Regions from separate parts of the Pantoea trifolii genome, predicted to be linked through region 2. Evidence: predicted binding sites of a transcription regulator. Region 2 holds the regulator's gene; the other holds the start of a gene.

Region 1 (11,299 bases), 280 kb from region 2:
CACGGACAGCGCAGGCAGCAAGGTAATGCCGCTACCGGCGGCAACCATGTTGCGCAGCGTTTCTAAACTGGTGGCGCGGAAATGCGTATCTTCATCGGCACCGGCTTCGAAGCAGAAGCCCATCGCCTGATCGCGCAGGCAGTGCCCATCTTCCAGCATCAGCAATTTCTCACCGGCCAGATCCGACATTGGCACGCGATCGCGATCGCGCCACGGATGATCGGCATACACCGCCAGCGTCATTGGCTCATCAAACAGTGGCACCTCAATAAAGGCTTCACTCTCTTTCACCAACGCCACAATGGCGCAGTCCAGCTTGCCGCTGTCGAGCTGTGCCAGCAGTTGCTGAGTCTGCGCTTCATGCAGGTACATTTCGAGTTTGGGGAAGGTTTTGTGTAGCATCGGGATGATGTGCGGCAGCAGATACGGCCCGGTGGTTGGAATCAAACCAATGTGCAGCGGTCCAGACATCGCTTCGCCCTGTTGGCTCGCCATCTCCTTCAGTACTTTCACTTCGCGCAACACGGTTCGCGCTTGATCCACCAGCAGCAGTCCAGCCTGAGTAAACAACACTTTACGACTGGTACGCTCCAGCAGCATCACACCAAGTTCATCTTCCAGCTTACGAATCTGTCCACTTAAGGTGGGTTGGCTGACATGACATGCGTCAGCTGCACGCCGGAAATGGCGATGCTCCGCAAGTGAAACCAGGTATTCGAGATCACGAATATTCATTGAAATCCTCCAAACCACGATAGCCCGTGGCGATAGATAGAATAGCAATGAACGATTGGCCCTATCAAGGCGTGAGCGGGAATAATGCGCGCATCAACATGATGTGGAGCAGAACCTGCAAACTGCTTAAAACAAATCACTGTGCTGGCCGGGAGTGGCCTGCCCTTGATGATGTGCCTATAACAAAATGTAATTCCGAAGCTAGAGGTTGGCGGGCTACCGAAGAGGTGCCCGCTTTTTTTGCGGAAATTTATTGGTCGCCCTGCATAGCGACCTCACGAAGAGATTAACCTAAACGCTTCTGCGCTTCGCCGATGGCGAAGGCGACTTGCTGCGGCGACACGCCGCCCTGCGCATTACGCTTATCGAGACAGGATTGCAGCGACAGGATCGGATACACGTCATCCTCAATCACCGCACTGAACTGCTGCAACTGCGCCAGAGTGAGCGCTTCCAGCGCCACGCCTTGCTTGATCGCTTCCACCACGGTTTCACCGACAATGTGATGCGCTTCGCGGAACGGAACGCCTTTTGCCACCAGATAATCGGCCAGCTCGGTAGAGTTAGCGTAGCCCTGCTCAGCGGCTTCCTGGCAACGCGGGCGTTTTACCTGAATGCCGTCCAGCACCAGCACCGACATATGCAGGCAATCGAGCCAGGTATCAAGCGCATCGAACAGCCCTTCTTTGTCTTCCTGTATATCTTTGTTATACGCCAGCGGCAGGCCTTTCAGCGTCATCATCATGCCGGTCAATGCGCCCTGCACACGGCCACATTTGCCACGGATCAGCTCCAGCGCATCCGGGTTTTTCTTTTGTGGCATCAGCGAAGAGCCGGAAGTGACTTTATCAGACAGCTCAAGGAAGCCTGCTTCACCGGTGTTGAAGAAGATCAGGTCTTCAGCAAAGCGCGACAGATGCACCATGCCAATCGAAGCGTCTGACAATAGCTCCAGCACGTGATCGCGATCGGAAACGGTATCAAGGCTGTTACGCGTGGCAGAGGCAAAACCTAACCAGCCGGCCAGTTGCTGACGATCGATCTCATACGCGGTACCGGCCAGCGCGCCGCAACCCAGCGGACTGACATCCATACGCTTCAGTGCATCCTGCAAACGGCTCTCGTCACGCGCCAGCATTTCAACGTACGCCAGGCACCAATGCGCGAAAGTCACCGGCTGCGCACGCTGCAGGTGCGTATAACCCGGCATCACCGCGTCCTGATTGGCTTCTGCCGTAGCGACCAGCGCCGATTGCAGTTCGTGCGTCGCCTCCAGCAGCACGGCAACCTGCTCTTTGCACCACAGTTTCAGATCGGTCGCGACCTGATCGTTACGGCTACGTCCGGTGTGCAATTTCTTGCCCAGCGCGCCGACTTTATCGATCAGCTTGCCTTCCACCCAGCTGTGAATATCTTCCGCATCGCTTTGCAGAATCTGCTCAGGATTGGCGCGTACCTCGGCCAGCAGTTCATTCAACGCGCTTTCCAGCTGTTGCTGCTCTTCATTGGTCAGCACGTTGACCGTCACCAGCGCTTTTGACCAGGCAATCGAGCCGGTAATGTCCTGCTCGGCCAGGCGATAGTCAAAACGCAGCGAGTCGTTAAACTGTTTGAACCGTTGGTCTGCTGCCTGCGAAAAACGTCCGCCCCAAAGTGCCATCTGAATTACTCCTGAATCCGTTATAGAAAAGGCGGCCCGAAGCCGCCCTTGCAAAATATGTCGATTGCCGCGGTATTACTTCTTCTGCTCGTTCAGCGCGCGAATGCGTGAAGAGAGCGAGAACAAGCGGATAAAGCCGCCCGCGTGACGGTGATCGTACACTTCGTCTTCGCCAAAGGTGGCGAACTCTTCTGAGTACAGGCTGTTAGCAGAGGTTTTCTGAATCGCCGTAGCCTGGCCTTTGTACAGCTGCAGTACCACTTCGCCGTTCACCTCTTTTGCCAGTGATTCAGCAGCGGCCTGGATGGATTTGCGCAGCGGCGCGAACCAGCGGCCATCGTAAACCACGTAAGACATTTCATGGCCCAGCTGCTCGCGCCATTTGAAGCTATCGCGATCCAGCACCAGCTGTTCAACCGCACGCAGTGCATTCACCATGATGGTGCCGCCCGGGGTTTCGTAGCAGCCGCGAGACTTGATGCCTACCAGACGGTTTTCCACGATGTCGATACGACCCACGCCGTGTTTCGCACCCAGCACGTTGAGTTTTTCCAGGCACTGGAACGGGCTCAGCTTCTCGCCGTTCACCGCGACAACGCGACCTTTCTCAACGGTAACGGTAACGTTTTCTGGCTGATCTGGCGCTTCCAGCGGATCAACGGTCCACACCCAGCAATCTTTGTTTGGTGCGTTAGCTGGGCTTTCCAGCACGCCGCCTTCGGTAGAGATGTGCCATGCGTTCTCGTCACGGCTGTAGATTTTTTCCAGCGACGCAGTGGTCGGGATATTGCGCTCTTTCAGGTAATCCAGCAGCGCCTCACGTGAACGCAGGTCCCATTCACGCCATGGTGCAACCACTTTCAGCTGTGGTGCCAGCGCGGTGTAGGTAGTTTCGAAACGCACCTGATCGTTACCTTTACCGGTTGCGCCGTGGCACAGCGCATCTGCGCCCACTTTCAGTGCCAGCTCAACCTGCGCTTTGGCGATAATCGGACGCGCCATTGAGGTACCCAGCAGATAAGTGCCTTCGTACAGAGCGCCGGTCTGCAGTACCGGATAAACGTATTCGCTGATGAAGGCTTCACGCAGATCGGCCACGTGGCACTCAGACGCACCTGACTGCAGCGCTTTCTTCTCAACGCCTTCTAAATCTGCCGGATCCTGGCCAATGTTCGCCACGAACGCCACCACTTCACAGCCGCCGTAGTTCTCTTTCAACCATGGAATGATGGCTGAAGTATCCAGGCCGCCTGAGTAGGCCAGAACGATTTTTTTGATGTTTTGCGTGCTCATGTCTTAATCCTTGATTATGCGAGAATCCGGGTGCCAATCGACACGCCGTTGAAAAGGGTTGGCAGTTGTTCAGCATGACGCCAGCTAGCGATATCGACCGGGCGACCGAGCGTGCGGGCGGCATCAAGCGCCGCGTTCACTTTCACGATCATGCCATCGGTGATGATGCCCTGCGCAATCAGCTGTTCCGCTTTCGCGGCGGTCATCTCTTCGATGCGCTGACCTTTGCCGTCGAGAATGCCGCTAACGTCAGACAACAGCACTAAATCGGCACCAAGGGTCGCCGCCAGCGCAGTCGCCGCCTGGTCAGCGTTGACGTTCATCAACTCGCCGCCGTCGGTGATGCCAATCGAGCTGATCACCGGCATGTAGCCCGCCGCCAGCAGCGTGTTCACCAGCGCCGGATTGCCAGGCGTCGCGTTGCCAACGTGTCCCAGCTCTTCATCGAACTGCGCCACATTAACCAAACCGGCATCGCCGAGGCACAAACCGACTGCGCCGATGCCATATTTCTTCGCCCACGCCAGCAGCGTTTTGTTGGCGGTACCGGCTAATGCACCGGTAATAATGTCAATCTGATCGGCTGGCGTCACGCGCAAACCGTTCTTCTTTTTCACCGGCAGCGCGAGCTTCTTCATCAGCTCGTCCACCACGCAACCACCGCCGTGCACAATGATCAGCGGACGCTGATGTTCATTGCGGTACGCCAGCAGGGCATCAAACAGGCGGGCCAGCGCTTCTTCGCTATCCAGCAGCACGCCACCCAGTTTAATGATCAATGGATTCATTGCGTTATCCGTTCGTTAAATCAAAGACAGCGTTTCGGGGAAGCCGAAACGAATGTTCAAACACTGAACCGCCTGCGATGAGGCGCCTTTCAGCAGGTTATCTTCAGTAGCCACCACAATCAGATGCTCGCCTTGCATGGCAAAGCCGATGTCGCAGAACGGCAAACCGACCACCGCTTTCAGCGCCGGTACGCCTTTGTCATACACGCGCACCAGCGGTTTGTCGTGGTATGCATTATGGAAAGCATCCGCCACATCCTGTTGCGTCACGCCCGCTTTCAGGCGGCAGGTCGTGGTCGACAAAATACCGCGCGGGAAGCTGCCCAGATGTGGCGTAAAGATCACCGGCGTACCGAGATGTGCCACGATTTCCGGATGATGACGGTGATTAAACAGGCCGTACGGCTGCAAGCTCACTTCACAGAAGCTGGTGCCAACGTTGGCTTTGCGCCCTGCACCGCTCACGCCACTGGTGGCATTGATCACTGGCCACTGTGCGTCGCTAAGCAGGCCCGCTGCGATCAGCGGCTTCAGCGAAAGCTGGGCGGCGGTTGGGTAGCAACCCGGCACTGCAACCAGCTCCGCATCTTTAATTTTGTCGTGCTGCCATTCGGCCAGGCCGTAAACCGCCTTATCCAGCCAATCCTGATGCTGATGGCTGAAACCGTAATATTGGGTATAGAAAGCGTCGTCGTTTACGCGGAATGCGCCGGAGAGATCGAACACCACGCAACCGGCTTTGAGGAATTCAGGTGCCAGATCGTGGCTGACTTCATGGGCGGTGGCGAGGAACACCACATCCACTTTGTCGGCCCATTCAGCGGCATCGCTCAGCGGCTGCAGCGGCAAATCGACAATGCCTTTGAGCTGCGGATGCAAATCCGACAATAACTTTCCAGCATCCGGGCTTTGCGCTGAAACCGCCAAAGCGGTTATGTTCATATGCGGATGGCGATTCAGGTAGGTGGCAAGCTCTACGCCAGCGTAACCACTGGCACCAACGATCAGCGTATTCAACATCAGGCTGTATACCTTATTACAGTCACGTATCGGGTCGCGGCCTTGCCCCGTTGCCCAGAATGCCGTTTGCAGAAGATTTGATGCTTCACATGCAAGCGACGTTATTGTATTTTTATTCACTATTAATGCATGAATATTGATACATCCTAACCCAAGGACCGTCAACAGTGAAGACAAAATTACCACCTTTTATCGAACTCTACCGCCAGTTGATTGCCACGCCATCAATCAGCGCAACCGATAGCGCACTGGATCAGAGTAATGAAACTTTAATCAATTTGCTGGCCGGCTGGTTCCGCGATATTGGCTTCAGTGTAGAAGTGCAGCCGGTACCTGGCACGCGGCATAAATTCAACATGCTGGCGCGCAGCGGATTGGGCGCAGGCGGCCTGTTACTGGCCGGTCATACTGACACCGTGCCCTATGATGATGGCCGCTGGACGCGCGATCCCTTCACGCTGACGGAACACGACAACAAGCTGTACGGCCTGGGCACCGCCGATATGAAAGGCTTCTTTGCCTTTATTCTGGATGCGCTGCGTGACGTTGACGTGACCAAACTCAGCAAGCCGCTCTACATCCTCGCCACCGCCGATGAAGAGACCACCATGGCGGGCGCGAAGTATTTCTCTGAATCAACGCAACTGCGACCAGATTGCGGCATCATCGGCGAGCCAACCTCGCTCAAGCCAGTACGCGCGCACAAAGGTCATCTGTCGAATGTGATTCGTATTCAGGGACAATCGGGCCACTCCAGCGATCCGTCACGCGGCGTCAACGCCATTGAGCTGATGCATGAATCCATCACCCAACTGATGCAGCTGCGTAACACACTGAAAGAGCGCTACAACCACGATGGGTTTGCCATTCCTTATCCAACCATGAACTTCGGCCATATTCATGGTGGCGATGCCGCCAACCGCATTTGCGCCTGCTGTGAATTGCATATGGATATTCGTCCGCTGCCGGGCTTAACCCTGAGCGATTTGGATGGTTTACTGAATGACGCGCTGGCACCGGTGAGTGCACGCTGGCCAGGACGATTAACCGTGGGCGAACTGCATCCGCCGATTCCAGGCTACGAATGCCCGGCCGATCATGAGCTGGTGCAAGTGGTGGAGAAGCTGCTGGGCGTGCCAACCGAAGTGGTAAACTATTGCACTGAAGCGCCTTTTATCCAGCAATTGTGCCCAACGCTGGTTTTAGGCCCGGGATCTATCAATCAAGCCCACCAACCTGATGAGTTTATTGATACCGCATTTATCAAGCCGACTCATGCGCTTATCACTCAAGTCGTGCAGCATTTTTGTCATTGATGAACAACAGATGGGGCATTTCACTGTTAAATCAGCAAATTGCCCCGTCATTGTTCGGGATTTGATAATAAGAATAACTTATCTCGCTTCGCTGCAAGCAAATTCTTTGAATTTCCGCCATTTAGCAGCACATTTACGTAGATTTAAGGCAATTGACGTGCAGGAAGATACGTGGCTAGATAAAAGACGATGTTATGCCCGTGGGTAAATCATTCCCGTGGGGATATTTAAAAAGATGATGAGGGTGTCAGGGTCCAATGAACGAACAATATTCCGCAATGCGAAGTAATGTCAGTATGCTCGGCAAACTGCTCGGGGATACGATTAAGGATGCACTAGGAGAGAACATCCTCGACCAGGTGGAGACCATCCGTAAACTCTCTAAGTCATCCCGTGCGGGAAATGACACCCATCGTCAGGAACTGCTGACCACGCTGCAAAATCTGTCGAATGACGAGCTGCTGCCGGTGGCGCGTGCCTTTAGCCAGTTCCTTAATCTCACCAACGTCGCTGAACAGTACCAAACCATTTCGCGGAGCGGTGATGGCGCGAACCATCCTGAACTGCTGAAAAAGACTTTCGAGCGCCTGAAACAGCAAGGCGATATCAGCGAAGCGGCAATCCGTCAGTCAATTGAAGAGCTTTCACTGGAGCTGGTGCTGACTGCGCACCCCACCGAAATTACCCGCCGCACGCTGATCCATATGCTGGGCGAAGTGAACAGCTGCTTGCAGCAACTCGATCACAGCGACATTTCCGATTACGAGCGCACGCAGGTGATGCGCCGTCTGCGCCAGTTGGTGGCACAAGCGTGGCACACCGACGAAATCCGCAAATACCGTCCAACGCCAATCGATGAAGCCAAATGGGGCTTTGCCGTGGTGGAGAACAGCCTGTGGCAAGGCGTGCCCGCCTTCCTACGTGAGCTGAACGAGCAAGTTGAAGAGACCTTTGGCATTAAGCTGCCGGTCGATTTCGTGCCGATTAAATTTACCTCGTGGATGGGCGGCGACCGTGACGGCAACCCGAACGTCACCGCACCGATTACCCGCCACGCGATGCAGCTGAGCCGCTGGAAAGCCGCGGACCTGTTCCTGCGCGATATCGGCGTGCTGGTTTCTGAGCTGTCGATGTCCGAATGTAGCGACGAAGTACGCGAGCTGTGCGGCGATCCGGAAGCGCTCGAGCCGTACCGTATGGTGCTGAAGCGCATTCGCAGCCAGCTCATGACCACGCAAGCCTATCTTGGCCGTCGTCTGAAAGGCGAGCGCCTGCCGCGTCCGGCCGATCTGCTGGTCTCCAACGATCAGCTGTGGGAACCGCTGTTCGCTATCTACCAATCTCTGCAACAGTGCGGCATGGGCATCATCGCCAACGGCCAGCTGCTGGACACGCTGCGCCGCGTGAAGTGTTTCGGCGTGCCGCTGGTGCGTATCGATATCCGTCAGGAGAGCACCCGCCATACCCAGGCGATTGCCGAAGTAACGCGTTATCTCGGCCTTGGTGATTACGAAAGCTGGTCAGAAGCGGATAAACAAGCCTTCCTGATCCGCGAACTGAATTCTAAGCGTCCGCTGTTGCCGCATCAGTGGGAACCGGGCGATGAGACACGTGAAGTGTTGGATACCTGCAAAGTGGTGGCCGAAGCGCCGCAGGGTTCGATTGCTTCCTACGTGATCTCCATGGCGAAAACCCCGTCGGACGTGCTGGCCGTGCATCTGCTGCTGAAAGAAGCCGGCATTCCTTACGCCATGCCGGTTGCGCCACTGTTCGAAACCCTTGATGACCTGAACAACGCCAACGATGTGATGACGCAGTTGCTGAACATCGACTGGTATCGCGGCTTTATCAACGGCAAACAGATGGTGATGATTGGCTATTCCGACTCGGCGAAAGATGCCGGCGTGATGGCCGCCAGCTGGGCGCAATATCAGGCGCAGGATGCGCTGATCAAAACCTGTGAAAGCGCGGGCATCACGCTGACGCTGTTCCACGGACGCGGCGGCTCAATCGGTCGTGGCGGCGCGCCAGCTCATGCTGCGTTGTTGTCACAGCCGCCGGGCAGCCTGAAAGGTGGCCTGCGCGTGACCGAACAGGGCGAGATGATTCGCTTCAAATACGGTTTGCCAGAAGTCACCATTGCCAGCCTGTCGCTGTATACCGGTGCGATTCTGGAAGCCAACCTGCTGCCACCGCCGGAACCAAAGCGCGAATGGCAGGAGATCATGAACGGTTTGTCGGCGCACTCCTGTGCGATGTATCGCGGTTATGTGCGTGAAAACCCGGACTTCGTGCCCTATTTCCGCTCGGCCACGCCAGAGCAGGAGCTGGGTAAATTGCCGCTGGGTTCACGTCCGGCTAAACGTCGCCCAACCGGCGGTGTGGAATCGCTGCGTGCGATTCCCTGGATCTTCGCCTGGACGCAGAACCGCCTGATGTTGCCCGCCTGGCTGGGCGCGGGTGCCGCGTTGCAGAAAGCGATGGATGAAGGTCATCAGGATGAGCTGGAAAACATGTGCCGCGAATGGCCGTTCTTCGCCACACGTCTTGGCATGCTGGAGATGGTGTTCTCGAAAGCCGATCTGTGGCTGGCGGAATATTACGATCAGCGTCTGGTGGATAAATCACTGTGGCCGCTCGGCAAGCAGCTGCGCGATCAGCTGGATGCGGATATCAAAGCGGTGCTGACCATCGCCAACGATGCGCATCTGATGGCTGACCAACCGTGGATTGCTGAATCTATCGCGCTGCGTAACGTCTATACCGATCCGCTGAACGTGTTGCAGGCTGAACTGCTGCATCGTTCGCGTGCGCAGGAAGAGCGCGGTGATGAGCCTGATGCGCGTGTAGAACAAGCGCTGATGGTGACGATCGCGGGTGTTGCGGCAGGTATGCGTAATACGGGGTAATTTTTTCCCCTCACCCTAACCCTCTCCCGCTTGCGGGAGAGGGGACCGATCAAGCACAGGTGTTACACATTTCCCCACCTAAACATTCCCTCGCCCGCTTGCGGGAGAGGGTTAGGGTGAGGGCATTAACCCCCAATCGCCGGGCGCACGCCCAGCGTGTGGCAAATGGCGTAACTCAATTCGGCGCGATTCAGCGTATAGAAATGGAAATCCTTCACCCCTTCCCGCGACAGGATTTTCACCATGTCCATAGCGACGCTGGCACCCACCATTTTGCGCGTTTCCGGATCGTTATCCAGACCTTCAAACATCGCACTCATCCAGCCCGGCACACGCACATTGGTCATGGTGGCGAAGCGTTGTAGCTGTTTAAAGTTAGAGACCGGCAAAATACCTGGCACGATTTCCACGTCGATACCGGTTGCGACGCAGCGATCGCGGAAGCGCAGGTAGCTTTCCACGTCGAAGAAGAACTGGGTGATGGCGCGGTTAGCACCGGCATCAATTTTACGTTTCAGGTTGATCAAATCGGCCTGTGCGCTTTTCGCTTCGGGATGCACTTCCGGGTAGGCCGCCACCGAGATATCGAAATCGCCGACATCTTTCAGCAGTTCAACTAAATCCGAACCGTACATTTCCGGCTTGCCGCTGCCCGGCGGTAAATCACCGCGCAGTGCCACGATATGGCGAATGCCGCTATTCCAGTAATCACGTGCGATAGCGCGCAGCTCATCACGCGTGGCATCGATACAGGTCAGATGCGGTGCCGCTTCCAGACCGGTGCGATCTTTAATGCCTTTAATGATGCTGTGCGTACGGTCGCGCTCGCCCGAGTTGGCACCGTAGGTAACGGAGACGAATTTCGGCTTAAGGCTGCTCAGTCGATCGATTGAGCTCCACAGGGTTTCTTCCATTTCACTGGTGCGTGGCGGGAAAAATTCGAAAGAGACATTAATTTGCCCGTTCAGCTCAGCCAGGCTCTGGTTCAACGCTTCGCGTTGATTGGCGTGAAAGAAACTCATCCTAATTACCTCGTCATCACATATCGATTATTTTGCGGCCTTCGAACATCCATACGTTTAGACGTCCAGATGCACAAAATGAACGATTCGCGCGCCAGCGTCAACAGAAAATTAATGTACGGGCGTGACAAATCTTCAATCAAGGTGAAAGCGTTTCATGATACGCGGGAGAAGGTGAAGAGTGCAGACGGCTGATGCCGTCTGCAGAGTGAGGCAGATTACAGCAGCTGTGCGAGGCGGTTGATATCCGATTGCAGCGCGCCCGCCGTAACATCACGGCCTGCGCCCGGTCCGCGAATCACCAGCGGATTATCGCGGTACCAGCGGCTTTCAATGGCAAACACGTTATCGCACGGCAGCAACGCGGCCAGCGGATGCTCGGGACGTACCGCTTCCACGCCGACGCGCGCTTTGCCATTGGCATCGAAACGCGCTACGTAACGCAGCACTAAGCCCATCTCCTGCGCTGCTTCCAGACGCTGCAGCATCTGGTCATTCAGTTCGTCAGCGTTTTCGAAGAAGTGATCAATCGACTCACCGTCGCAAATCGCCGGCA
Region 2 (11,299 bases):
GACGAGTTAGAGCTGGCACAGCTGTCAGCGAATAATCGTCAGGAACTGGCGCGTATGCGCGCCGAAGTACATCAGCGCAAAGCCACCCAGCTGGATAACTATCTGCAGGCGCTGCGCAATCAACTCAACAACCAGCGCCAACGTGAAGCTGAACTGGCGCTGGAGCGTACCGAGCAGCTGGCCGAAAACAGCGGCGATCTGCCGAGCTCGATCAGCGATCAGTTCCGCGTTAACCGCGAACTCTCCGCTGACCTCAACCAACAAGCGCAGCGCATGGATTTAGTCGCCTCGCAGCAGCGTCTCGCCACCAATCAGACCTTGCAGGTGCGTCAGGCGCTGAGCACGCTGCGTGAGCAGTCGCAGTGGTTAGGCGCGTCTAATCTGTTGGGCGAAGCCTTACGCGCGCAGGTTGCGCGTCTGCCCGAGATGCCGAAATCTCAGCAGATCGACAGCGAAATGGGCCAGCTGCGCGTGCAGCGTCTGCATTATGAAGATCTGCTCGAGCGCCAGCAGGATCTGCGTAAAGCCAAGCAGGATGATGGCACGCCGTTCAGCAGCGATCAGGTGCGCATCCTCGAAGCGCAACTCAAAACCCAGCGCGAACTGCTGAATTCATTGATTTCCGGTTGCGATACGCTGATTCTGGAAATCACCAAGCTCAAAGTTTCCAATACGCAGCTGCAGGATGCCTTAGCCGAAGTTAAAGATGCGACGCATCGCTATCTGTTCTGGACCGCCGACGTCAACACCATCGGCCTGAATTTCCCGGTCGAGATGGCACAGGACCTTAAGCGTCTGCTGTCGCTGGATACGGCGGGTCAGCTCGGTAAAGCGCTGGCGATGATGTTTACCAATCGCGAAACCGTGTTGCCGATTATTGGTGCGGTACTGCTGGTAGGCTTCAGCATCAGTTCGCGTCGTCATTACAACGCCTTTATGGAGCGCTCCGCCAGCCGCGTCGGCAAAGTCACGCAGGACCGCTTTAGCCTGACGCTGCGCACGGTATTTTGGTCGATTCTGGTGGCGGTGCCGCTGCCGGTGCTGTGGGCCGCGCTTGGTTACGGTTTACAGCATGCCTGGCCTTATCCGTTCGCCGTGGCGATTGGCGATGGCATCACCGCCACGCTGCCGCTGCTGTGGGCCTTTATGATCAGCGCCGCCTTTGCGCGTCCCGATGGCTTGTTTGTGGTTCACTTCCGCTGGCCGCAAGCGCGCGTGGCGCGTGCGATGCGCTATTACTCGCTGTCGGTTGGGCTGATTGTGCCGTTGATCATGCTGCTGATCGCCTTTGCAAACCTCGACGATCCGCAATTCTCCGGCACGCTGGGTCGCGTATGCTTCATCCTGATTTGTGGCGCGCTGAGCATCGTTACCGTTAGCCTGAAACGCGCCGGTATTCCGCTCTATCTGGATAAAGAGGGCAACGGCGATAACTTTGTAAACCGCATTTTGTGGAACCTGATGATCGCCCTGCCGCTGGTTGCTGCCCTCGCCTCCTGCATCGGTTATCTCGCCACCGCGCAGGCGTTGCTGGCGCGTCTGGAAACCTCGGTGGGTATCTGGTTCTTCCTGTTGGTGGTGTATCACATTATCCGCCGCTGGATGCTGATTCAGCGCCGCCGCATCGCCTTTGACCGTGCACGTCAGCGTCGTGCCGATATGCTGGCCAACCGCGCGCGCAGTGAAGAAGAGAAAGAGCAATCGACGCCGGCGAATGCCGACACCATCGAAATCGATGAGCCAAGCATTGATCTCGATGAGATCAGCGCGCAGTCGCTGCGTCTGGTACGTTCAATCCTGACGCTGATCGCGCTGGTTTCGGTGATTGTGCTGTGGTCAGAAATTCACTCGGCGTTTAGTTTCCTCGATAACATTCCGCTGTGGAATGCCAGCACCACCATTCAGGGCGTTGATAGCGTGCAGGCGATTACGCTGGGTGCGGTGCTGATTGCGATTCTGGTGCTGATTATCACCACGCAGCTGGTGCGCAATATGCCCGCGCTGCTGGAGCTGGCGCTGTTACAGCATCTCAGCCTGGCACCGGGCACCGGCTACGCCATTACCACCTTGACCAAGTATGCGTTGATGCTGATTGGCGGCTTGATTGGCTTCTCGATGATGGGCATTGAGTGGTCGAAGCTGCAGTGGCTGGTTGCTGCGTTAGGTCTGGGTTTGGGCTTCGGGATGCAGGAGATTTTCGCCAACTTTATCTCTGGCCTGATTATCCTGTTTGAGAAACCGATCCGTATCGGCGATACCGTAACCATTCGCGATTTGACCGGTAGCATCACCCGTATCAACACGCGCGCCACCACCATCACTGATTGGGATCGCAAAGAGATCATCGTGCCGAACAAAGCCTTCATTACGGAGCAGTTCGTAAACTGGTCGCTATCGGATTCGGTGACGCGTGTGGTGCTGACGATTCCGGCGCCAGCCAGAGTCAACAGTGATGAAGTGACCAACATTCTTAAACAGGCGGCCGATCGCTGCACCTACGTGCTGGATATGCCGGCGCCGGATGTGTTCCTTGTCGATTTGCAGCAAGGTATTCAGCTGTTTGAACTGCGCGTGCATGCGGCGGAGATGGGACATCGCATGCCGCTGCGCCATGAACTGCATCAGCTGATTCTGCGCGGCTTTGAGGAGCACGGCATTGAGATGCCATTCCCGCCGTTCCAGGTACGCATGGAGACGCTAGGAAAACAAAATCCCGCCAGCAATGGCGCGCCCGCCAATAAGACCTTCAAATCTGGCGGCTTATAAAAACAAAACGCCCGGCAATTGCCGGGCGTTTTTTATTGCTGCTCAGAGCCGATCACTTCACAAACTCTTCGCCCTGCGCGATATCTTTCTTCAGCGTTTCCAACATGCCGTTCAGCGCCTGCTGTTCAAAGGCACTCAGCGTACCCAGCGGACGGCGCTCAACAATACCGTTTTTGCCCAGCAGCAGCGGCTGCGAGAAGAAGCGGGCATATTCGCCATCGCCTTCCACATATGCACACTCCACGACGTTGGCTTCACCTTGCAGGGCGCGAATCAATGACAGACCAAAACGGGCCGCCGCTTGTCCCATCGACAGCGTTGCCGATCCGCCACCGGCTTTGGCTTCCACCACTTCGGTGCCCGCGTTCTGAATACGTTTGGTGAGATCCGCCACTTCCTGCTCGCTGAAGCTCACGCCTTTTACCTGCGACAGCAGCGGCAGAATGGTTACGCCTGAATGCCCGCCCACCACCGGCACTTCAATCTCATTAGGCTGCTTGCCTTTCAGCGCCGCGACAAAGGTATTAGCGCGGATGATATCGAGGGTGGAAACACCAAACAGGCGATTCTTGTCATACACGCCAGCTTTCTTCAGCACTTCGGCCGCAATCGCCACCGTGGTGTTGACTGGATTGGTGATCACGCCAATCAGCGCTTTCGGCGCCGTGCTGGCAACCTGTTCAATCAGGTTACGCACGATACCGGCGTTAACGTTAAACAGGTCGGCGCGATCCATGCCCGGCTTACGTGCCACACCCGCGGAAATCAGCACCACATCAGCACCATGCAGCGCAGGCGTAGCATCTTCACCGCTAAACCCTTCCACGGTGACTGCCGTTGGGATGTGACTGAGATCGACCGCCACACCCGGCGTTACCGGGGCGATATCGTAAAGTGAGAGAGCTGAGCCTGCGGGTAATTGCGTTTTGAGCAGCAGTGCGAGCGCCTGGCCAATACCACCGGCGGCACCGAGAACGGCAACTTTCATCCTGAACTCCTTATTAAGGTGGGGCAGAGATATGCCGAAAATCCATCAGGTTACGAGTTTAATCAACTTCTCAGGCGATAGCGACTAAACCTGTCGCGCACTTAACACTACGCCGCAATCGGCTCCCGAGACATCTCCACTTCAGAAGTCGCCTGAATGATTCATTCGCAGCCAGAAGACAATGGACGGCAATGATCATCGATATTGTTGTTACCACCTCAATAATATAACAACTTTGCAACCTTCGCTTTGCGCGCCCACCCGCGATTTTGGTGCGACATCATATTCTGTTATTATGCCCGCCCCGCAGGTCATTACCGCGATTCTCTCATCAGACTTATTGCATAAAAATTCATCTAAATGCATAATAATTTATCTGCCGTGGGCCTGTTGCCCTCTGCAACCCTCTTTTAATTGGTAGCTTATGCGAAACCCATCGAAACAAGACGACTTGATTAAGGCGTTTAAAGCCTTATTAAAGGAAGAGAAATTCAGCTCCCAGGGCGAAATCGTGCAGGCGCTGCAGGAAGACGGCTTCGAGAATATCAATCAGTCCAAAGTTTCTCGCATGCTGACCAAGTTCGGCGCGGTGCGTACGCGCAACGCCAAGATGGAGATGGTTTACTGCCTGCCTGCTGAACTCGGCGTACCCACCACCACCAGCCCGCTGAAGAATCTGGTGCTGGATATCGATTACAACGATGCGTTAGTGGTGATTCACACCAGCCCGGGCGCTGCGCAGCTGATTGCGCGCCTGCTGGATTCGTTGGGTAAAGCGGAAGGGATTCTCGGCACCATCGCCGGTGATGACACCATCTTTATTACCCCTGCGCGCACCTTCTCAGTCAAACAGCTGTACGACGCGATTCTGGTTTTATTCGAACAAGAGCTATAAAACCCTGCTGCATACCGGCAGATCCTCTGCCGGTTATCTTGCCCTTCCCGCTTCATCCGTAACCAACCTGTTACAAATCCCTTGGTAAATAATAAGTTATCCATATGCTTAGCGGTTCTTTTCAGGCTAACAGATTGGTACGACCTTTGCGCCTGCTTAACCTTATGCGCTATTTTACACTGCTTTACACATCGTGCTCAGTGTCATTCCCTTCCCTCTGCGTATCAGCCAGCGAGATCAACCATGATCTTTCGCACTAAAAGATAATTTGATGTAGATCATTGTTTTTACGTCTAAATAACCATCAATGGTTAAGATCCAGGCGTTTTTTATAACTTCAGGTTCTAAAAAAGTGCCATAAGGATAAAGAATTACAACCAAACATTATTAGCTCGGTATTAATTTCCTGGGTGATTAGATCTATACTTGTTTTCGTGATGCAAATCACACGAAAGAAAAAGATAAAAATATACGACAAGGAAAAATATCATGAACGTTAAAACTACTATCGCGACTTTGAGTGTTCTCTCTGCCCTGTCATTTGGTGCTTTTGCAGCAGATTCTATTAACGCCGAACAGGCAGCGAATCTGCAACCCGCAGGCACCATTAGCGTCAGCGGCGTGGGCGGTTCTCCAATGGATATCCGTCAGCAGTTAAACGATAAAGCCGATCAGCAAGGTGCGAAAGCTTACCGCGTGATCGAAGCGAATACCGGTGACAGCTACCACGCAACCGCTGAGCTGTATAAATAAGTTACTGACTTAAGACGCAATGTGAACGGCGACCCGTTTGAGACGCGCTTGCCTCTCAGGTTGCCGACCCAATTTCAGGAGAGTGAATCATGAAAACCAAATTAGCTATCGCAGTACTGGGCCTGGCTTCAGTTCTTTCTTTTGGTGCCAGCGCCGCAAGCCTGGTTTCAAACCAACAAGCTGAACAGCTGCAATCCCTGAACCAAACCATCAGCGTGAGTGGTGTTGACGGTGACCAGACTAACGTTCGTCAGGAACTGTCACAGAAAGCTGATGCGCAGGGTGCCAGCCACTACCGCATCATTGAAAGCAATCGTGGTGATACCTTCCACGTCACTGCTGAACTCTACAAATAATCACTAATTGAACGTCCGGCGCCTTGAAGGCGCCAGGCAATAGATCGACGACCCGCCTCCCCCTTTTCTGCCGCAGGTTGTTGATTAAATGAGGAGAAAATTATGAAAATCAAAACAACCATCGCAACTGCAACCCTGCTGTCCCTGTTCGCCTTTGGTGCTTCTGCAGCACAGTTGGTGACTGAACAACAGGCGCAGAATCTGCAACCTACCGGCAGCACTATTTCAATCAGCGGAACCGGCGGTTCGCCAATGGATTATCGTGCCGAGCTTTCTCAGAAAGCGGATGAGCAAGGTGCCAGCGCTTACAAAGTGATTGAAGCGAAAACCGGCGATAGCTATCACGTGACAGCTGAGCTGTATAAGTAATTCCTCGTCAATTAAGACGAACCCTTTGGCCCCGCTCGCCGGGGCCCTTTTTACTTTATATTGAAGCGGAGCTGGCCTTCCAGCTCCTCTTCTGCTTCATCAAATAGCAGGATCAATGCGCCATACCGGCGTTTCTGCCCTTTCCCCAGATTTACAAACTCAATCTCCAGCGGCAACGGCAGTTGCTCACCCACAATCGCATCCCAAAGATCGTCAAGATCGTTGATGGCGAGATCGGCTAGCGCAAAACGATCGCTAAACTGTCGATAAAAATGGGCTTGATCGACAATCTCGTCGAAATCGAAACGCTCGGTTCTCATCATGACGCCCTCTTAGTTGTCGCGGCTAGCTGAGTCCGCCGAGGTGCAACGCTTTGACCTCCAGATACTCTTCCATACCCAATACCGAGCCTTCGCGTCCCAGCCCGGATTCTTTCACGCCGCCAAACGGTGCCAGCTCGGTTGATACCGCGCATTCATTAATACCGATCATGCCCGCTTCCAGCGCCGCTGAGACGCGGAACACCCGCTGCAAATTCTGCGTGTAGAAGTAAGCCGCCAGGCCATATTCGGTATTATTTGCGCGCTGAATCACCTCGGCTTCATCGTCAAAGCGGAAACAGGCCGCAACCGGACCAAACGTCTCTTCCTGCGCCAGCGTCATCTCTTCATGCGCTTCAGCGATGACCGTCGGTTGCCAGAAGTTGCCGCCAAGAGGGTGACGTTCGCCGCCGACCAGCAATTTGCCGCCTTTGCTTAACGCATCTTTGACGTGCTCTTCCACTTTCTCCAGCGCAGACTGCTCAATCAGCGGGCCAACAATCACGCCTTCTTCCACGCCATTACCGACTTTGAGTTTACCCACCGCATCGGCCAGTTGATTGACGAAGCGATCGTACACCGCGTTATGCACATAGAAGCGGTTAACGCTAACGCACACCTGTCCGGCGTTGCGGAATTTGTTGGCAATCGCGCCCAGCACCGCCGCGTCAATATCGGCATCATCAAACACGATGTAAGGCGCGTTGCCGCCTAACTCCATCGAGACTTTTTTCATGGTTTCGGCGGCATTACGCATCAGCGTTTTGCCCACCGCAGTGGAACCGGTGAAGGAGATTTTACGCACCGCTTTGCTGGCCATGATCGCGTCGCTGATGGCATGCGTGTCGCCCGCCACCGCATTGAGCACGCCATCAGGGACGCCGGCTTTCTGCGCCAGCGCCAGCAGCGCGAAGGCACTCAGCGGCGTGTTATTCGCGGGTTTAATAATGCCGGTACAGCCCGCGGCCAACGCAGGACCGAGTTTGCGCGTCAGCATCGCCATCGGGAAATTCCACGGGGTGATCGCCGCGACCACACCAATTGGTTCACGCGTCGCCAGAATGCGCGAGCCCGGTTTAGCTGGCGGGATGATTTCACCGTTGGCGCGTTTCGCCTGCTCGGCAAACCACTGAATAAAGCTGGCGGCGTATTCCACTTCACCTTCGGCTTCTTTGAGCGGTTTACCCTGCTCGGCCGTCATCAACTGGCCGAGCCAGCTTTTGTTCTCGATGATCAGCTGATACCAGCGATTGAGGATGTCGGCACGCGCCTTGGCGGTTTTGTCGCGCCAGGCGGGAAATGCACGCTGCGCGGCGGCAATCGCCTGTACGGTTTCGTGCTGGCCGGCTTTCGCTACGTTGGCGATGACTTCGCCGGTAGCGGGATTGGTCACCTCAAAGGTCGCGCTGGCGTTATGCCACTGACCATCAGCGAAATAGCCGGTCTTGAATAAGTCGTGTTGTTGCAGGGAAGTGGACATCGGTTTTCTCCTGTCAGTTTGCGTCCTGTCAGGAAAGTATAGATGCCAATATCAGAGGTTTTTGTGTCAGCGTGGGATCTAAAAGGCCGCTGCAGGCTGCAGCGGCCAGTTTCAGATTTGTATTAAGGTGTTCTGATACTTATCCAGCATCAGCGCCAAACGTTTCACCGGTTCGGTGACGTTATCAGGTGCCGAATAATGCTGCAGCTTCTCCTGATACACCTCCAGCTCCTGCAGCAGCCGCTCGAAGTAATAGCGACGCTTGTCATCGCTGGTCGCCGAAATAATACGATCGGCGGTGGAGCGCAGCTGGCGGTGATAAGCCGAGAGATCGGCATTCACCGGCACTTCGGCATTACGCAGGCGTTGATGGCCGATAATCAGCGTCAACGCGATACGATACTTATCGATATCGCCGGGGAACAGGTTAAGCAGCAAGAACAGTTGCTGATACAGCGCCGGCAAGTGGTTCTCACGACGACGCGCCTGATTGGTGGTGAGCGCGGCTACTGCTGCATACATAAAGCGGTTTAGCAGCTTACGTCCGGTACGATCGCGTGATTTATCACGAATCAGCAGAATCACCATCATCGCCACAAAGCAGCCAATCACCTGGCCCAACACGTTATCAAGGAACACGTTGAACTCGAACTTCATCGGGTTATCCAGTACCAGCACGTTGATGGTACCAATCAGCGCGCCCAGCGTACCTAACTGGCGGCGCTGCACGAAGATGCCGCCGATAAAGCCCAGCGCGCCAATGGCGATACACAACAGCAACGCACTTTGCTGGGTCGCGGGTAGAATAAAGATGAAGTAAAGCGCGCCGAGCGGCACCGCAACCGTCATGCCGTAAAGGAAGTCTTTCGCCATCATCAACGGATTCGGCATACGCATCGCCAGCGCGGTAATCACCGCCAGCATCACCATGCAGCCGCTGCCCGATGTCCAGCCGGTATATAACCAGAACAGCGAACCCAGCGCGGTGGCGACAAAGGTACGCACACCATTGATCATTGCGTGATGGGTTTCAGCGGATCGCGCCTGAACCACCACTTCGCGCTGCAGAATGCTCTCTTCCAGCGTGGTGATGCGGCTGTTGCTTTTGATGCCGTTGATCAGCAGCAGATATTCGGTGGCTGCGCCGACCCAACTCGCCAGCGTCACCGGCACAGTTTTGCTGCTTACGCCAATCAAGCGACGCATCACCTTCATGCGTTTATGCACATCGTTGACGTCGTTGACCTCTTTTTCGATCAGCAAACGATAGTGCGGTGGAATGTATTCCGGGCGCGAGTTTTGAATCAGGAAGGTTTCGGCGGCTTGGGTAATCAGCGTCAGCGATAAGGTGTTAAGCATTTGCAGGCGGCGGCTGGAGTTTTTCCAGCGTGACGATTCCATCATCAGTTGGCCGCGCATGCCGTTGAGCGCCGTGGTGCGACGCACTAACGCGCTCCAGGCTTTATCCACTTCGTCTTTATCTTCATGCGCTACGCACAGCTGTAGCAGTTTGTAGTGCGCCACTAGCAGCGCATCCACTTCCTGCTCAATCACTTTTTTGATTGAACGCGGCGAGAACAGCATGTCGGCGAGAATCGCACACAGAATACCGATGACGATTTCACTGCAGCGCTCAACCGCAAACTGTGGAGCCAGCGTTAAGCCACCGCTGGCATCCGCCGTGACCACGATGATCAGCGCGGTGTAACCGGCAAGGCCGAGCGCATAGGAGTTTTCGACTTTGATCAGCGAAGAGAGCCACACGCACATGCCAGCCCACATACAGCACAGCAGCAGCATCACCACCGGCGCACGCACCGTGGCAATCATGATAGTGAGCGCGGCGATACAGCCAATGAAGGTACCGATGATGCGCAGAATGCCGCGATAGCGCAGTGCGCCAGAATAGGGATCGCCCCCCGCAGCAAAGGCGGTACCACCGGCCACGATGCCGGCGGTCATCACCGCCCAACGCGGCGTTTCCAGATTGAAGTGAAAGCCAATCATCAACGCTGCAACCAGCGCGAAGGTGAGCTTCACCGGGAAACGCAAAAACTCAATCATATCGCCCTCGCTTAACCAAACTCACGCAGGCGATTGAACAACTGCGCCAGCGGCGAGACTTTGGTTTCGCGATCCTGCGCGCCAGTGATCACCACGGTAGCGGTGGTACCGGCCGGGAAGCGGTTGCCCGGTTGCTCATCGAGACGAATACGCACCGGCACACGCTGCGCCAGACGTACCCACTCAAGATTCGAGTCGATGGTCGCCATGCCTTTGCTGTCGCTGCTGCTGCTGCTGTTGGTTACGCCTGCCGCGATGCTGTCGACGGTGCCGCGCAGCACTGCGTTGCTTCCCAACGGCGTGATTTGCGCGCGGAAGCCAGGACGCACGCCATCCAGCTTGGTCTCTTCCATATAGGCCAGCACATAGAAGGAGTGCTGCTGCACCAGCGCCACGGCGACTGAACCGCGCGTGATAAATTCGCCCTGATAGACATTAAGGTTGGTGACCCAGCCGTCAGATGGCGCTTTGATGGTGGTGCGGTCGAGGTCGATCACCGCCAGATCGCGCGTGGCCACAGACTTCGCCAGCTGATGCTCGCTGGTTTGCAGATCGTTGTTGGATTGCTCAATCGCTTCACGCGACATAGCGCTGGTACCCAACTGATTGCGACGCGTGGCTTCACGGCGTTTTTCACTCACCAAAGCCTGGTAATATTCGACGTCCGCCTGGGCTTCATCCAGCGCTTTTTGGTAGCGCGGACGGTCAACCACAAACAGCGTATCGCCTTTTTTCACCAGTTGGTTATCGTGCACCGGCACGTCAGTGATGATGCCGGTGACGTCAGGCGAGATCGCCACCACATCGGCAGAGAATTTGGCATCACGCGTCCACGGTGATTCGGTGTAGAACACCCACGCGCGGAAGATGATCACGATGGCGATGACAACCAGCAGGAGTGTAATCGCGTATCGCGCGATTTTTCTTATTAGCGCTTTCACTTAAAGAACCTCAGACGAATAAACGGGATACAAGGTAAAACACACAGCAATACAGCGCGGTGTTAAACAGTGCGGGATGCCAAACCAGATCGTAGATCCCGCTGGGCGTCAGCACGCGTTTCACCAGCCAGAACAGCGCCAGTGAAACCAATAGTTCAACGAAGATGGGCGGAAAACTCAGCCCGAATACGACAAATACCGGAAGCACACTCATTTCGGATCCTTAGTTCGACCTTGCCGGATTGCACCGATACCTGCCCACATGCCGAGCGGCACGTTGGGTTTACGATCAGGGGATGACGGATAAACTGATGGCAACATTCAGGCCGCGTTGAGCTAATCATAGCGTATCATCGGGTTAACACAG

The links. Region 2 encodes ArgR, which controls arginine synthesis, uptake and breakdown. Its sites were predicted from a motif close to ANTGAATAAAAATACANT; they were not measured.
Region 1: a site for ArgR is predicted at 5,600-5,617, ahead of argC (N-acetyl-gamma-glutamyl-phosphate reductase). Genes of this name have one in related genera too.

Annotation. Positions count from the first base shown of each region.
Region 1 is NZ_JANIET010000001.1:4,032,243-4,043,541, forward strand. Features, by position in the region: gene oxyR (DNA-binding transcriptional regulator OxyR) at 1-735, opposite strand, end outside; gene argH (argininosuccinate lyase) at 1,022-2,395, opposite strand; gene NQH49_RS18785 (argininosuccinate synthase) at 2,471-3,688, opposite strand; gene argB (acetylglutamate kinase) at 3,703-4,476, opposite strand; gene argC (N-acetyl-gamma-glutamyl-phosphate reductase) at 4,492-5,496, opposite strand; gene argE (acetylornithine deacetylase) at 5,664-6,812, shown strand; gene ppc (phosphoenolpyruvate carboxylase) at 7,070-9,721, shown strand; gene metF (methylenetetrahydrofolate reductase) at 9,847-10,743, opposite strand; gene NQH49_RS18815 (bifunctional aspartate kinase/homoserine dehydrogenase II) at 10,962-11,299, opposite strand, start outside.
Region 2 is NZ_JANIET010000001.1:3,747,933-3,759,231, forward strand. Features, by position in the region: gene mscM (miniconductance mechanosensitive channel MscM) at 1-2,766, shown strand, start outside; gene mdh (malate dehydrogenase) at 2,819-3,754, opposite strand; gene argR (transcriptional regulator ArgR) at 4,179-4,649, shown strand; gene yhcN (peroxide/acid stress response protein YhcN) at 5,139-5,402, shown strand; gene NQH49_RS17375 (YdgH/BhsA/McbA-like domain containing protein) at 5,492-5,758, shown strand; gene yhcN (peroxide/acid stress response protein YhcN) at 5,861-6,127, shown strand; gene NQH49_RS17385 (barstar family protein) at 6,178-6,447, opposite strand; gene NQH49_RS17390 (NAD-dependent succinate-semialdehyde dehydrogenase) at 6,473-7,927, opposite strand; gene aaeB (p-hydroxybenzoic acid efflux pump subunit AaeB) at 8,039-9,991, opposite strand; gene aaeA (p-hydroxybenzoic acid efflux pump subunit AaeA) at 10,003-10,932, opposite strand; gene aaeX (p-hydroxybenzoic acid efflux pump operon protein AaeX) at 10,943-11,146, opposite strand.